2 regions of the Chitinophaga oryzae genome follow, and region 2 is predicted to be linked to the other one. Evidence: riboswitches for the same ligand, from Rfam matches in the RefSeq annotation. Region 2 holds a riboswitch; the other holds the start of a gene.

Region 1 (7,906 bases), 1.2 Mb from region 2:
AATTTTTTCAATGGTCTTGGCCTTTGCCGGGGACTCCACTATAACTAAATTTTTTGCCATGTATGCTTCTTTAATGTGCTGCTAAATACGTAAAAAATCGTAAAATAAATACTAATAGGATTTTGCAATGATATAAAAGTACCTTCAAAATAAAAAATAAGGCGTCTTTTTGTAAAATTACGAATTACGGATTACGAATTACGAATTGACAGGTTTCTCTCTCCCCATTGCTTTAATATCTACCTTTCATAATTTATTATATATTAAATAATATTAAATCGAATATAATGTTAATCAATAATTATTCGATCTATAATTCGTAAATCGTAATTCGTAATCCGTAATTTTAATTCATGGATATTGTAATCATTGGCACCGGAAATGTGGCCCATTGTTTCGGACAGTTGTTAAAACTGCACGGCCACCAGATCAAACAGGTGGTAGGCCGTAACGCCGAACATACCAGGGAGCTGGCAGAGATGCTCAACGCCTCCTTCACCATTGACCTGATGGATATTAATATGGAGGCAGACGTATACCTGCTGGCCGTCAGCGATGCTGCCATCCCGGAAATGAATGACCAGCTCCGCCTCGGCAAACGGATCGTGGCCCATACGGCCGGAGCAGTACCGCTGAGCGCTATCTCCCGGATCTCGGTCAACACCGGGGTGCTGTACCCGCTGCAGTCCATCCGCAAAGAACTTAAAAACTACCCGCCCATCCCCATCATGCTGGAAGCCGGTAATGACGACGTGCTGAAACGCCTGCAGGCGGTGGCCGGCAGCCTGGCCTCCCGCATCACCATCGCCGATTCGGACCAGCGCCTGAAATATCACCTCACCGCAGTGCTGTGCAATAACTTCACCAACCATCTCTTCGCGGAAGCGAAAGCTTATTGTGATCGGGAACAGCTGGACTTCTCCCTGCTGCAGCCTATTATTAAGGAGACGTTCGACCGGCTGGAGCGTTACGCCCCCGAAACCGTGCAGACAGGCCCGGCCCTCCGTAACGATGAAACGACCATGGCCCTGCACCGTACCCTGCTGGCCGGCAACGAACAGCTGAAACGGGTGTACGAAGTGATGAGCGAAGCTATTTACCGGTTTCACAAGAAATAATTACGAATTACGAATTACGAATTAGGGCTGCAATATGGCCCTGTTTTATAGTGAAATAATGGAATGTATTTATGCCGCCTCCCAAATTCGTAATTCGTAATTCGTAATTCGTAATTACATTTGCCGGATGAACGTACTAGCTTTATTCAAGCCTATTACCACTTTCGTACTGGACGTGGACGGGGTGCTGACGGATGGAACGCTGCAGTTATTGCCCGGCGGGGAAATGTCACGCAAAATGAATATCAAGGACGGTTACGCTTTACAGCTGGCCGTTAAAAAAGGATACCGGGTGGTCATTATCTCCGGCGGAAAATCGGAGAGCGTGGTGAGCAGGCTGCAGGGCCTGGGTATCACCGATATCTATACCGGTATCCATGATAAAAAAGAAAAGCTCCAGGATTATGTGTTTGAGCATGATCTCACCTGGGACGAAATCCTGTACATGGGCGACGATATCCCTGACTACCAGGTGATGCAGCTCGTAGCGCTGCCTGCCTGCCCGGCAGATGCGGTCAGCGAGATCAAAAGCATCTCCCGGTATATATCCCCGGTAGCAGGCGGACAAGGTTGCGTGCGGGAGGTAATAGAAAAAGTTCTGAAGCTCAATAATCACTGGCTGATGGACGAAGGCATTGCATCGAAATAATAAACAGAACACTATGAAGCTCTGGGCTGCGTTTTTTAAGCTGGTGAGATATCCCAACCTCATTTATATTGCCCTTACCCAGTTCTTATTGCAGTATTGCGTGGTGGAGCCGGTGTTGCACAGCAGTGGCGAAGAACCCTCCCTCTCGGTAGTCCAGTTTGTACTGCTGAGCCTTTCCACCATACTCATTGCGGCCGCGGGTTATATTATCAACGATTATTTTGATATCAACATCGATATTGTCAATAAACCGGACAAGATGGTGCTGGATAAAATTATCAGCCGCCGCTGGGCCATGGCCTGGCATACCATATTTAATATGGCAGGCGTGTCGCTGGGTTTTATCGTGGCATGGAAAACCGGCCAGATTTACCTGGGCTTTACCCAGGTGATCTGCTCCCTGCTGCTCTGGTTTTATTCTACCTCCTTCAAACGGCAGGTGCTGATCGGTAATGTGGTCATCTCCCTGCTGACCGCTCTGTCGGTATCCGTGGTGGGCTTTTACGAGAAACAGATCTACGAGAGCTTCGAGGCCATCATGTCGCCCTCCGGCCGTAAACTGATCCAGATCATCGGCGTATATGCCTTGTTTGCCTTTATTATTTCCATGGTACGCGAAGTGGTGAAAGACCTGGAAGACATGATCGGCGACAGCAAAGACGGTTGCCGTACCATCCCCATCATCTGGGGCGTGCTGCCGGCCAAAAGGCTGTGCAATATGCTGTTGCTGGCGCTGCAGGTGACCATCATCGCCGTGGAAGTAAGGGTATGGCTGCTGGGCTGGTATATCGCTATCGCCTACCTGGTACTGCTGGTACAGGCCCCCTGCGTATATGCTTATGTGTTACTCAGGAAAGCCCATCTGCCGGAACACTATCACCGCGTCAGCTCCATCGTAAAATGGATTATGCTGACCGGGATTTTATCCATGATCTTTTTTAAATGCTATCTGTAGCACCATAAATATCAAAATATCAAAATGTATCAAGGCGCTCCCGTAGTACTGGCTTCCCAGTCGCCCCGCAGAAAACAGTTGCTGGAACAGGCAGGCATTCCTTTCGAGGTAAGAGTGGTGGAAACCGCAGAGACATATCCTCCCGGACTGGCCACCGAACAGATCCCTGTTCATATCGCGCAACAGAAAGCGGAGGCTGTGGCGTCGCTTTGTCAGCCTGAAGAGATCGTCATTGCTGCGGATACCGTAGTGGTGCTCGATGAAACCATCATCGGCAAGCCGAAAGACCGCGACGATGCCGTGCGTATCCTTACCGCGCTCAGCGGCCGGGAACACCGTGTGATCACAGGGGTCGTGATCCGTTGCAACGGTAAGGAGAAAGCGTTCTCACAGACTACCACCGTACATTTTAAGCCGCTTTCCCACGAGCAGGTAACGTATTATGTGGATAACTTCAAACCCTATGACAAAGCCGGCGCTTATGCGATCCAGGAATGGATCGGCGCAGTAGGCATTGACAGTATCCATGGCTGTTTTTACAATGTGATGGGACTGCCCATCAGCAAAGTGGCGGAAGAACTCCATCGAATTTGATCATCATCCGGCCCGGGATTCCGGGATTCTAAAAAAAATGGGCCAATCCGAAGGGATTGGCCCGTATATGTGGTTGGTTGTGCCTATGGCACCAATGTTTTATTCGAGGACCAACAGGTTAACGTCTTTCTTTTTCAGCCAGCCTGCATCTTTCAGTTTTTGCAGGTTGATGGTGCCCACTACATATCTCCACTCCGGTGATTCATATTTTTCAGAGATGTTGAAGAACTCGGCCAGGTCTACCTGGTCGGGCGTTTTATAGCGCAGGTACACTTTCAGTTTCACGTCGTTGGTGAAATTGGGCTGGTTGTTCTGTTTGATTTTCTTGTATTCATAACGGTAATTGTAAAGCAGCGCGGAGATGTCTGACAGTACGGCGCTGCCGGTAGCGGTACCGCCGGCGCCTTTGCCCACGAAGAACTGTTTGTCGGTGAATGCGCTCTCGAGGAGGATACCATTGTATTCGTTGTACACATCGTACAGCAGGTTATGCTCTTTTACGAGGTGCGGCAGCACATAGGCGAATACGCTTCCGTTCTGGCGGCGGCATTGCGCGATCAGTTTAACGGTACAGTTGCGTTGTTTGGCAAACTGGATATCGAAGTCGTTGAGGTGGTGAATACCGAAGTTGTACACTTCTTCCGGTTTCACGAAGGTGCCGAAAGCGTGGAGCAGCAGGATCACGAGTTTGAATTTCGGATCGTAGCCTTCGATGTCGAGGGTGGGGTCTGTTTCGGCGAAACCCAGTTCCTGTGCCTGTTGCAGGGCAGTTTCGAAGCTGAGGTTTTCTTCGAATATTTTGGTCAGGATATAATTCGTAGAGCCGTTACAGATACCTTCCACTGCATTGAGCAGGTCGTTATCGTAATATTCTTCGAGGTTGCGGATGATGGGAATAGAAGCGCAGCTGGAGGCTTCGTACAGGAAAGGCACTTTGTTGGCCGACTGCAGTTCGTACAGGGCCGGCAGGTTTTCCGCGATCATGCGTTTGCTGGCGCTGACAACGGCTTTACCGTTGCGAAGGGCAGTGCTGACAATGTCGAAAGCGGCTTCTGTATCGTTGATTAGCTCCACCACTACATCGATAGTAGGATCTTCAAGGATTTCATTTTTATCCGTTGTAAAATAGCTACTGTCGATAGGTCTTGATTTGTTGGGGTCTTTAATACAGATTTTTTTGATGCGTGCATTAATCCCTTTGGTTCTGTTCAATACCTCGTAGAGGCCCTGGCCTACGACGCCGAAACCGAAAATACCCAGATTGATGATCTTGTTTTCCATACTTTAGTTCATAATTGGTTGGTGCTGTCAGTGTTCCGGCGGGCGGCCGTTGGTGGCTGACAGCTATTGTAAAACAGTAATTTGTTTGCCTGCCGGATGGTTTAGTTTATCCAGCGCCTGTTTCAGATCGTTGATGAGGTCTTCTGCATCTTCGATCCCTACAGAGAGGCGGATGCAGGAGTCCTGCAGTCCGGTTTTTTTCCGGAATTCTTCCGGTATGGTGCGGTGTGTCATGGTGGCCGGGTGGGCCAGCATGCTTTTCACGCCGCCGAAGCTTTCCGCGAGTTTAAACAGCTTGGTAGCGTTGACGATGCGGATCGCGTTTTTGATATTGTCTGCTTTGAGCGAGAAGCTGACGAGCGCGCCGTAGTTCTTCTGCTGTTTGCGGGCAATGTGATGATTTTTATGCGTGGCCAGCCCGGGATAGAACACTTTGTCAACGGCCGGATGGGCGGCGAGCCAGTTGGCGATGGCGCTGGCGTTGCTGCATTGTTTCTCGAACCGGAGGTAGAGCGTTTCAATGCCGCGGATGGTGAGCCAGGCTTCGAACGGGCTCAGGATGCTGCCGGAGATGTTCTGGTTGTACCGTATCTGGTCGGCCAGCGCTTTTGAATTCACCACTACCAGTCCGGCGATCACGTCGCAGTGGCCTGCCAGGTATTTGGACGCGCTGTGGATCACGATATCGGCGCCGAGCGTCAGTGGCTGCTGCAGCAGCGGAGTACTGAAGGTGTTGTCTACCGCCAGCAGGATGTTGTGTTGTTTGGCGATCTTGCTGACAGACTTGATGTCAGAGACGCGCAAAGTCGGATTGGTAGGAGATTCCAGCCAGATGATACGGGTTTTGGGCGTGATGGCGGCCAAAACCTTGTCCAGGTTGCTGGTGTCCACGAAATTTACTTTGATGCCGAAGCGTTCGAACATGTGGTTGAAGATCTGGAAGATGCCGCCGTAGGTATCTTCCACTGCCATGATTTCATCGCCGGACTTCAGCAGTTTGAGTACAGCGTCGATGGCAGACATGCCGCTGGCGAAAGCGAAGCCGGCATGTCCTTCTTCCAGGCTACAGATGAGCTCTTCCAGCACTTTACGCGTGGGATTGTTGGCCCGCGAAAATTCAAAACCTTTATTGATGCCCGGTGATTCCTGCACAAAGGTGGACGTCTGATAGATAGGCACTGAAATGGCGCCTGTCAGTTCGTCTACCGGAATGCTGTGAATCAGTTGTGTAGCTGTTTTCATGTTAATAAAATTTTAATGATGTCACGAAGGTCACGCAGTTTCGTGCAACTTTATCATTAAAAATCTATTTTAACAACCTTTTTCCAGGAAGTGGGCGGGAGAGGGCATAAAAAAAGCTCCTCCGGGAGTTGGAAGAGCTTTGAATCAATTATATATCTGGTGAAGATTAATCTCTGCCAACTTATCTTTCCCCGGTAACACCGGGGCAGGAATTAGCACCTTTTTCCCGACCAAATGCTGGTCCGGAAAGGTTGCTAAGGCATCGCAGGGCCAAGTCCCTCCGCCTTTCTGGATAAGTGATGTTAAGAACTGGGTGCAAAGGTAACAGCAGTTTTATCAATTTTCCAAATTTGGGCGGCAAATTTATTTTCCGGCCGCCCGCGTTTTGTTATCTTTAATAGTATTGTTTGACTGACCAACCATATCTTATGTACGTTAACCCCCCGCTCTCTGAAGCGCTTTTCCAGCATATCTGGAAGTGCCGGCTGTACCGGCATGAAGGCCTGGTGACCACCACCGGTGAAACGGTGCAGGTGATCAGCCCCGGTACCCACAATCATCATAGCGGCCCGGATTTTACGGGCGCCCGGATAAAAATTGGCGCTGTTCTATGGGCAGGCCCGGTGGAGCTGCATCTGCGCTCGTCCGACTGGCACCGGCATGGCCATGCCGGCAATGCGCAGTACGGGCATATCATTTTACACATCGTGTATGTGCACGACCTGCCTGCCGGTATCGGCGGGCATATACGCTGCCTGGAGCTGCAGCCGTATATCTCCAACCTGTTGCTGCAACGGTATGAAGAGCTGCGGCAGTCGGCCGCATTTGTGCCCTGCAGCACCCATGCCGGCCGTGTGCCGCCGCTGGTATGGACTTCCTGGCAGGACCGCCTGCTGGCGCAGCGCTGGGAGCGGCGGCAGCAGGAGCTGCAGCACTGGCTGTCGGTCAACCGCCACGACTGGGAGGAGACCTGCTACTGGGCGGTGGCCCGCAGTTATGGCGCGCCGGTCAATGCCCCGGCATTCCTGGCCCTGGCACAATCGCTGCCCTACCGGCTGCTGCAGCAGTACCACGACCAGCCGCTGGCTACGGAAGCGCTGCTGTTTGGACAGGCAGGCATGCTGGAAACGGCCTTTTCCGACGTATATCCCTTGCAGTTACAACAGGTATACCGCCGGCTGCGGGAGGAGCACCGGCTGGAGCCGTTGCCCGCCCATGGCTGGCGCTGGCTGCGGATGCGCCCGTCTTCCTTTCCCACCATGCGCATAGCCGCTTTGGCGGCATTGCTGCAACGCAGCCGCCGGCTGTTTACCGCCCTGCTGGACGTGGCGGCCCGCCGGCAGCTGGAACAGCTGTTCTCCGCGCCCCCTTCTCCGTACTGGCATACCCACTACCGGTTTGATCACCCCGTCGGGAAAGCGCGCCAGCCGGGACGACAGGCGCTGCACGCCGTGCTGATCAACAGCGTACTGCCGCTGATGCACCTGTATGGCCGCCAGGTACAACGGCCCGATTACCAGGAGCTGGCGCTTGCCCTGTTGCACGAACTGCCGCCGGAAGACAACCATATCATCCGGGAATGGGAACAGCTGGGCGTGGCGCCGGGGCAGGCATTGGGCTCACAGGCCATGCTGGAACTGAAACAATATTACTGTGAACAGAAAAGATGCCTTGAATGTGCCGTAGGAACGCGGATACTCTCGCAATAGAAGTTCCCGCCAAGCCGTCACGCAAAGGCGCAAAGCAGCAAAGACGCAAAGGATTGATAAGAATTATAAGAAAGCAAAGGAGCGAAGATCAGATTTTGATCTTCGCTCCTTTGCTTTCTCTGCTCGCTTATATTTTATTCTTTGCGTCTTTGCTGCTTTGCGCCTTTGCGTGACGGCTTGGCGGGAAACTACCAGTTGAACGTAATCTCCTGTTTGATATCCGGGTGGATGCTGTAGGCTACCGGGCAGGTATGGGCGGTTCTTTCGAGGATCGTCCTTTCCTTTTCGCCGAGGTTGTGGCCGGCCGGCATGTCAAAAACCACGGTGATGCCGGTGATGCGGCGGGGGTCGGTGCCCA
Region 2 (7,906 bases):
TTGGACAGTGTCTTGTGCATCATCCGGGAAGACATCGGGAAAATCGCGGAATGGGTACCCTTCCGCACGCCGCCGCTAACACCGGTAAGGCGCGGTTAATAAGCTGCGAACATTGTCCACATTGTTACATGGAATCAATCGGGCCTGCTGCTTTTCGCAGTGGGCTTTTTTATTTTGCCGTTCGTCCCGGCCGCGTGTTTTTTTGTCAGCTAAAAACATTAAATTGTATAGCTGTTTAATGCCAACGACAGCCATTTCTCTGATTTACCTAAACTCTAAACCTAAACGTAGCCGTGAACCTGCTATTCATAGGCATTATCGCCTTGTCCCTATGGTTGCTGTACCTCCAGTACAAAAGCAATGCCCGCAAAAGAAGCCGTATGCTGACCCCGGTGCGGCCAGCCAGCATCCTGAAAATAAACAGTTATACCTCTTTCGGCATTATGGCCACCGTACAGTTCAAAGACGACGGTTGTCCGCAGCCGGGCGACCGTATCCAGCGCGAAGAGGGAAGCCTGTACAAGATTACCGGCGTTTTGCCCGAAAAAAGCACCGAAAAAGAAACCGGGCAGTTGGAGCCTGCCAAAAGAGTGTGGGACTGCCGTCTTGAAAAGCTATAATCCTGTCCATTACAGTTCGAAGGCGGTAAGATACTTATCTACATACGTCTCCTTTGTCTTACTCTTATACTGCATCACAAACCTGGGATGCTCCAGTGGGACCACCTTTTCGAAGAACTGTTCTTTTTTGTTCAGGGCTTCGAAGAAAGCGGCATTTTTGCCGGTGCCCATCACGTAGCATATGGAAGTGTCGATGTCCCAGGCAAGCTGTGTGCGGAGGTTTTCTATAATGAAAGGGGTGACGGCTTTCGTCAGTGCCGGGCTGTCGTAATAGTTGTAGTTGATCTCTTTACCGCCGGGTTGCAGTTTGGTGAAGCCGAGCGGGCATACGGCGCTGATGTAAAACTGATGATAGAACTTTTTCACGCCGCCATAGGCGTCTATCACGTCGTAAACAAATACCGATGAAGGCTCATGGCTTTTAAACCCCTGTATGTTGATGCCGCATTTTTCGGCCATCCGTTTGGTGTCGGTGAAGGGCACGCCCGTAGCGCCGGAGCCAAGGCGGCCGGGATTAATGCCCAGTATCATCCGGCGGCGGGAATGATCGTCGTAATATTTCTTATAAAACTGCTCCATGATCCCGTTGATCTCCGGGTTTTCGCGGAACGGGTTCATAATGCGGATACCGGCGGGCAGGCGTCCGCTGAATACAAGGTTTTTATTAAAATCGATGATCTGGTCTGCAAATGTCATTCGCTCAAGATATAACAGAAACCGGGAATATCCTGAAGTTTATACCAGCAGGCCGTGTGCGGCGATTTTTTCAAGGATGTCCTCTTCGCGGTATGGTTTCATGATGTAGTCATTCAGACCGCTGTTCATATAGCTGGCCACATCATCGTCCAGTATATTACCGGTGATAGCGATGATGGTGACGCCGGCCTTTTTCTTGTCCGGCAGCTGCCGTATCTGTTGTGTCAGCGCGATACCGTCCATCCCGGGAAGATCGATGTCTGTCAGGACCATATCGAAAGATTCGCGGGAATAGATGGTCAGCGCCTCTTCGGCGGAACCGGTGATGACATGTGAGATCCCAAGCCTGTCCAGCAGCAAGGCCAGCAGTTTTTGGTTCAGCACACTGTCTTCCACCACCAGCAGTTTGATCTGTGCAGGTGTGGCTGGGGTGTCAGGGGATTCGGTAGTGTTGTTCACGGGCATGGTAATTTTTATGGTACCGGGTGTTTGTACAACAGCGGGATACCTTATTTCAAAATTGAACGTAGTGCCTTTTCCGGGAGTACTCTTCACTTCAATTTTTCCGTCATGAAGATCGATAATTTTTTTGGCAATATACAGCCCGAGGCCGCTGCCTTTGGCAATACCGTTGCTGCCTTGCGTAAACGCGTCAAACAGGGTAGGGAGGACGTCTGCAGGGATACCGCTGCCGGTATCTTTGACAGACACCTGCAACAGCTCGCCGTCACGCAGGTAAGCCGTAACCGTCACTTCCCCCTTGCTGGTGTATTTAATGGCATTGGCGACCAGGTTGATCAGCACCTGCTTCAGCCGGAACGCATCTCCGTACACCATTTGTGTGGTGGGGAAGTAAATACACGGCTGCAATCGGAGCGATTTGATATTGGCCTGCACCTGCAAACTTCTGCAGACCTCTTCGATGGCGATACGGGGTGAGAATTTCTCCTGCTTCAGCGAAGGTTTGCCGCTCTCCATCTGTGTGTAATCCAGTACATTATTAACCACCGACAACAGCATCTCTGCGGAATTGCGGATAGCGGCGGAAGTCTCCCCGGGCTGCTCCCGCTCCAGCTGGCTGGTATAACCCAGCAGGGAGTGGATCGGCGTCCGTATTTCGTGGCTCATGGTAGAGGCAAATTCACTCTTCTGCCGCGCGAATTTCTCCGCCTGCTGCTTGGAACGAAGCAGGGCGAGATCATACCGGTACAACCGGATGATACCATAAATGATGATACCGGTCAATAATAACAATAAAGGAATTTCCCAATAGGTGTGCCGGTCCATGGTGTAAAGGGAGTTGCCGATGTTCTGGCTCAACAGGGACCGTTTCTTGTCCGTTTCCGCCACCATGTTTTTCCGCAGATTGGCCAGCACCTGCTGAAGGGCGTTGAATAACCTTTGATTGGCCATTACCAGCGCATATTCTTTACGGTTAAGATTGGCATGACTCTGCGCCGCCTGCCGCATGAACTGCTGGTAACTCTGTTGCATCCGCTTCAGGTCTGCCGCAGAAATCACGGTGCCCTGGCTGTCGCCGCCGGCATCCCGTTTGATGACCTTTATTTCCTGGTTGGTCTGCACCGCCGCCTTGTTGGAAATGGCGTCCTTGATGCGGCCCAGCAGTTTCTTTTTAGGTTTTACCGTGGAAGACGAGGAAGTGATAATGGTATCTATCTGTTCCCGCTGCGGCAGTTTTATCTTTTTCAGTTCCTGTATCACGACCGGCGTGGCGGTAGTATCCCATTGCTGCGACAGTTGCAGCAGGGAGTCCACATACAGCCGGGTATGGAGAAACAACTGTGTCTTCGCTTCCTTGTCTGCCAGCAGCTCCTGCACTTGTTTCTGTTTGGAGACTGTGCCGATAGCAGTATCAATATGAGAACTCACCGCCTCCAGGGAAGCTACGTACGAGTGGAGATAAGCCGGATCGTAAGTAAGGGTGTAAAAACGGAAATCATTGTCAGCTGCATATAACAATTGCACGGCCTGGTCAATATGCCCCGCGTCCGTTTTGGTGGCCACAAGGTCCCTCACACCCGCACTCAACTGGTCGGAAGCCCGCTTGCGCAGCACAATAATCATAAAGAAAGTAACCAGGATGATTACCATCAGGATGACGACTGCGAACCGGAAAAAACTTTTTCTTTCGTGGGCGTTGTACATTATTGCATGGATTGGTAGTTGGCACGAAAGAGTCAATGTCACTCTCCGGCGATGTGAAATTAACTCATTTTCCGTATCGCTGGTAAAAGCCACTTATAGTGAATATGTTGATGGGTATGTGTTTTGAATACAAATGTTATATATATTATTATTATGTATGTATTATTCGTTTTTTAAATTCTATATTCAAGTAAATGTTATTTAAAGGTAATTTGTACATTGCCCTCTATTCTGCATCAATAACACTTTCGTGGACGATATGAAGTACTATCTCTGGATCATAGCCCTGATTTGCTCCGGCATACTGACTGCTGCTGCTCAATCCCCTGCACCGGATCCCGGTTACCGCCAGCTGAATGCAAAGAACATCATCGTAAACAGGAACTTTTACCTGTTTACCCTGTTGGAACAACTGCCGGCGGTCAGTGACCTCCTGGTGAAAGACACTGTCCAGCAACGCTGGAACAATATCTTCCGCGGAAAGCTCCGGTCGTCCCGCACACCGGAAGACCTCCGGTTTGACGACGCAACGGTCGCCCGGTTCAGCACCCGCTGGACGCAATTGCTGCAGCAACACCCCCGGGAAATGGGTGTCCTCCTGCAGCACATGCGCCGCTCCGGTTTTTTCCAACTGTATGCCGCCAGCCCCGACAGCACGCTGCTGACAAAAGCCTGGCAGGATGCCGCCCGTGGCGTGAACTATATCCTCAACGCCTATACGACCAATAAAGGGTTCCGGTACCCTAAAATAGATTCAGCCGCCTTTTACGTAGAAAGCCCGGCTTATAAGGACTCGCTGACGCAGCTGTTGAGCACCCGGAAAAAAACACGTGCCCCGTTGTTTTTCCAGTCGTCGCTGGAGGTGGCGATCGGGCTGCTGCTGCTCAACAAACACGATGAGTGCGCCCGGTACATGCCCCTGGAAGAAACTAACGCCGGCGCCTATGCGAAAGTGAAGTCGGTCAACTGGGACAAATACACCTACTCTGCATTGCTCATCCCCGGCGCCGGTCCGGGTAACAACGATCCTATCAGCGACGCCGGCAAAAACCGCTGCCGTATCGGGGCGGAGATGTACCGGAAAGGGAGCGCGCCGTTTATCATCGTCTCCGGAGGACATGTGCATCCGTTCGGAACGCCTTATGCAGAAGCCGTAGAGATGAAGAAATATATGGTCGATGAACTGAAAGTACCGGCAAACGCCATCATCGTGGAACCCCATGCCCGGCATACCACCACCAATGTGCGCAATGCCGTCCGCATCGCCTGGAAAAGCGGCATGCCCCTGCAAAAACGGATGCTGTGCGTTTCAGATGCGATGCAACTCTATTATGTGAGCAGCCCGGTGTTCGGCAAACGCTGTGAAGAGGAACTGAACTACCAGCCGGCGGTTGACATACAGCAGGCCGACCTGTACTATCTCTCTTTTATGCCGGACCTGCAATCGCTGCAGGCCAATTCCATGGATCCCCTCGATCCGTGATCGTGATATACAATATGTGCTATGGTAAATCGTCTTTCTTCCTGTTCATAAAACACACAACATGTACACTATCCTCGGCGCCGGTGGCGTAATCGCTAACGAACTGGCAAAAGAACTGGTAAAAAACGGAAAACAGGTACGCCTGGTAAGCCGCTCCCCGCAAGCTGTTGCCGGTATCACCGACCTGGTGGCTGCCGATATTACGGACGCCGCCCAAACCCGCCGCGCCGTAACCGGCGCCAAAGTAGTCTTCCTCACCGCCGGCCTGAAATATGACCATAAGGTTTGGGGCGCCCTTTGGCCCCGCATCATGACCAACGTCATCGATGCCTGCAAAGCGGAAGGCGCGAAACTGATTTTCTTCGATAACGTATACCCCTACGGGTTAGTCAACGGGCCCATGAAAGAATCTGAGTCCTATCACCCCGTCAGCAAAAAAGGAAAGATCCGCGCCGCCATCGCTACCCAGCTGATGGACGAGGTAAAAGCCGGCCGCCTTACCGCTACCATCGCAAGGGCAGCGGATTTCTACGGCCCCGGCGCGGATAAGACCGGCTTCCTCAACCTGCTGATCATCGATAAATTCCGCAAAAACAGTTCCGCCATGTGGCTCGGGAAAGATAACGTCACGCACAGCTACACCTTCACCCCAGATGCAGGCAGAGGACTTTACCTGCTTTCCCAGGATGAATCCTCGTTCAACCAGGTATGGCACCTGCCCACCAGCAATCCGGCTCCGGACGGGAAAGGGTATATGGCGCTCATCGCTGCACAGATGGGCGTAAAGCCGAAGTATATGAAGCTGAACGGATTCCTGATCGGCCTTACCGGTTTGTTCGATACCACCATCCGGGAACTGGGAGAGATGCTGTATCAAAATAACTACCCCTATATCTTTGATTCATCCAAATTCGAACAACACTTTAATGTAAAACCCACTTCATACGAAGAAGGGGTGAGGCTCACCCTGGAATATCAATAGTCTACAAAATTTGTAGGAAATAAATTTGGCAGTTTGAATTTGTGTCCTATCTTTGCACCAGTTCTTTCAATCGCTTATCAAGAAAGGAGGAGGGAAATGGCCCGACGATACCTTAGCAACCTTCATCAGGGCACTGATGAAAGGTGCTGCATCCATCCCGGCGAAACCGGGAAAGATAAGTATCTACATTTAGAGATTTATTGATTTTCATATTTAGATATTTAAAATGCAGCGAAGAGTACCATTTCTTCGCTGCATTTTTTTTAAATCCCTAAATTCCAAAATACCCAAATCCCGAAATTGATTGGCGCTGCATAAGAACTTGTTTATTCATTTTTTCATCAAATTAAAAAACAAGTAAAGATGAGCACCATCACATCACTGATCCATTCTATTCCCGTAGATCCGCAAACAGGCGCTATCGCTGTTCCCATCTACCAGACATCCACTTTTGTACAGGATGCTCCCGGCGTTAACAAAGGATATGACTATGCCCGGTCCAACAACCCCACCCGCGAAACAGCAGAAAAAATCATTGCCGGCCTTGAAGGCGGAGCGGCCGCATCTGCGTTTGCCAGCGGTCTGGCAGCCATAGACGCAGTTATCAAACTGCTGAAAGCCGGAGATGAAATTGTTGCGGTAGATGATATCTATGGCGGCGCTTTCCGTCTCTTTCATAAGGTGTACGAGAAATTCGGTATTAAAGTACACTATGTGGACACCTCCGATACACAGGCGGTATTCCAGGCCATTACGCCCAATACCCGCCTGATATGGCTGGAAACGCCCACCAATCCTACGCTGAAGATCTCCGATATCGCGGCTATCAGCCGCATCGCCAAAGCGAGCAACTGTCTGCTTTGTGTGGACAATACCTTCGCATCGCCTGTATTGCAGCAGCCGCTGGCCCTCGGCGCAGATCTGGTGGTCCACAGCGCCACCAAATACCTCGGCGGGCACAGTGACCTGATTGCCGGCGTAGTAGTCTCCAAAACACCGCAACTGGGAGAGGAGATTAAGTTCTATCAGAATGCCTGTGGCGCCATCCTGTCGCCATTCGACAGCTTCCTGCTGATACGCGGCATCGAAACATTGCATCTGCGCATCCGCCAGCATGTGGCCACGGCGCAGGTGATCGCTGAATACCTGGAACAGCATCCGGCGGTGGACAGGGTGTTTTATCCCGGCCTGCCTTCACATCCTGGTCACGCACTGGCGAAACAGCAAAGCAAAGGTTTCGGCGGCATCATCTCTTTTACCCTGAAAGACGACAACGCGGAAGCCGCCACGGCTTTTGTCACCCACACCCGTTACTTTAAGCTGGCGGAGAGCCTGGGCGGTATTAAAAGCCTGCTTAGTCATCCCGCTACCATGACGCATAAATCCATTCCGGCGGAAAAAAGAAAAGCTGCCGGTGTGAGCGACAGCCTGATACGTTTATCGATAGGTCTTGAAGAAGCGAACGACCTGCTCGCCGATCTGGAGCAGGCCTTCAAACACTTACCGCAGGCCGCTTTGGCAGAAACCGGTTTACCAGCATAGCGGCCACGTTGTCTCCCGTCGCGTTCAGGATGGTGGCCAGCGGGTCTACCAGCGTGCCGATGACCATCAGCGGCGGGAGCGCTTCCGGTGGAAAACCATATACAGACATCACCAGCAGTTCACCGATGTAACCGCCATTGGGAATACCGCCTTCCACGATGCTGACAATGACGGTAATGCCCAGCGCCATGACGATGACGTTGACACTGTCGAACCCTTTGCCGAACATAGCGAAAACCACCGCCATCTTGATGATGGAACTGATGCTGGAGCCATCTTTGTGCAACGTGGCGCCTAACGGCACCACCACATTGCCTACAGACGCAGGCACGCCCATTTTGTGTACCGCTTCGAGGTTGGCCGGGATAGTAGCGATACTGCTGCCGGTGCCCACAGCGGTAAGGGTGGGAATGATGT

What was found. A riboswitch is a leader RNA that binds a small molecule or an ion and turns the genes downstream of it on or off. The one in region 2 is predicted to bind S-adenosylmethionine.
Region 1: linked by a shared signal. The riboswitch ahead of HF324_RS07325 (trans-sulfuration enzyme family protein) and the one ahead of HF324_RS12550 (trans-sulfuration enzyme family protein) in region 2 are both predicted to bind S-adenosylmethionine.

What each region holds. Positions count from the first base shown of each region.
Region 1 covers NZ_CP051204.2:1,747,358-1,755,263, forward strand. Annotated here, with positions in the region: gene topA (type I DNA topoisomerase) at 1-60, opposite strand, end outside; gene HF324_RS07300 (Rossmann-like and DUF2520 domain-containing protein) at 354-1,118, shown strand; gene HF324_RS07305 (KdsC family phosphatase) at 1,246-1,767, shown strand; gene HF324_RS07310 (geranylgeranylglycerol-phosphate geranylgeranyltransferase) at 1,781-2,722, shown strand; gene HF324_RS07315 (Maf family protein) at 2,747-3,316, shown strand; gene HF324_RS07320 (homoserine dehydrogenase) at 3,416-4,597, opposite strand; gene HF324_RS07325 (trans-sulfuration enzyme family protein) at 4,661-5,839, opposite strand; SAM riboswitch class I at 6,018-6,138, opposite strand; gene HF324_RS07330 (DUF2851 family protein) at 6,268-7,548, shown strand; gene HF324_RS07335 (OsmC family protein) at 7,737-7,906, opposite strand, start outside.
Region 2 covers NZ_CP051204.2:2,996,830-3,004,735, forward strand. Annotated here, with positions in the region: gene HF324_RS12520 (hypothetical protein) at 1-99, shown strand, start outside; gene HF324_RS12525 (hypothetical protein) at 294-620, shown strand; gene HF324_RS12530 (uracil-DNA glycosylase family protein) at 630-1,316, opposite strand; gene HF324_RS12535 (ATP-binding protein) at 1,356-3,482, opposite strand; gene HF324_RS12540 (YdcF family protein) at 3,742-4,965, shown strand; gene HF324_RS12545 (NAD-dependent epimerase/dehydratase family protein) at 5,027-5,947, shown strand; SAM riboswitch class I at 6,019-6,129, shown strand; gene HF324_RS12550 (trans-sulfuration enzyme family protein) at 6,311-7,489, shown strand; gene HF324_RS12555 (dicarboxylate/amino acid:cation symporter) at 7,440-7,906, opposite strand, start outside.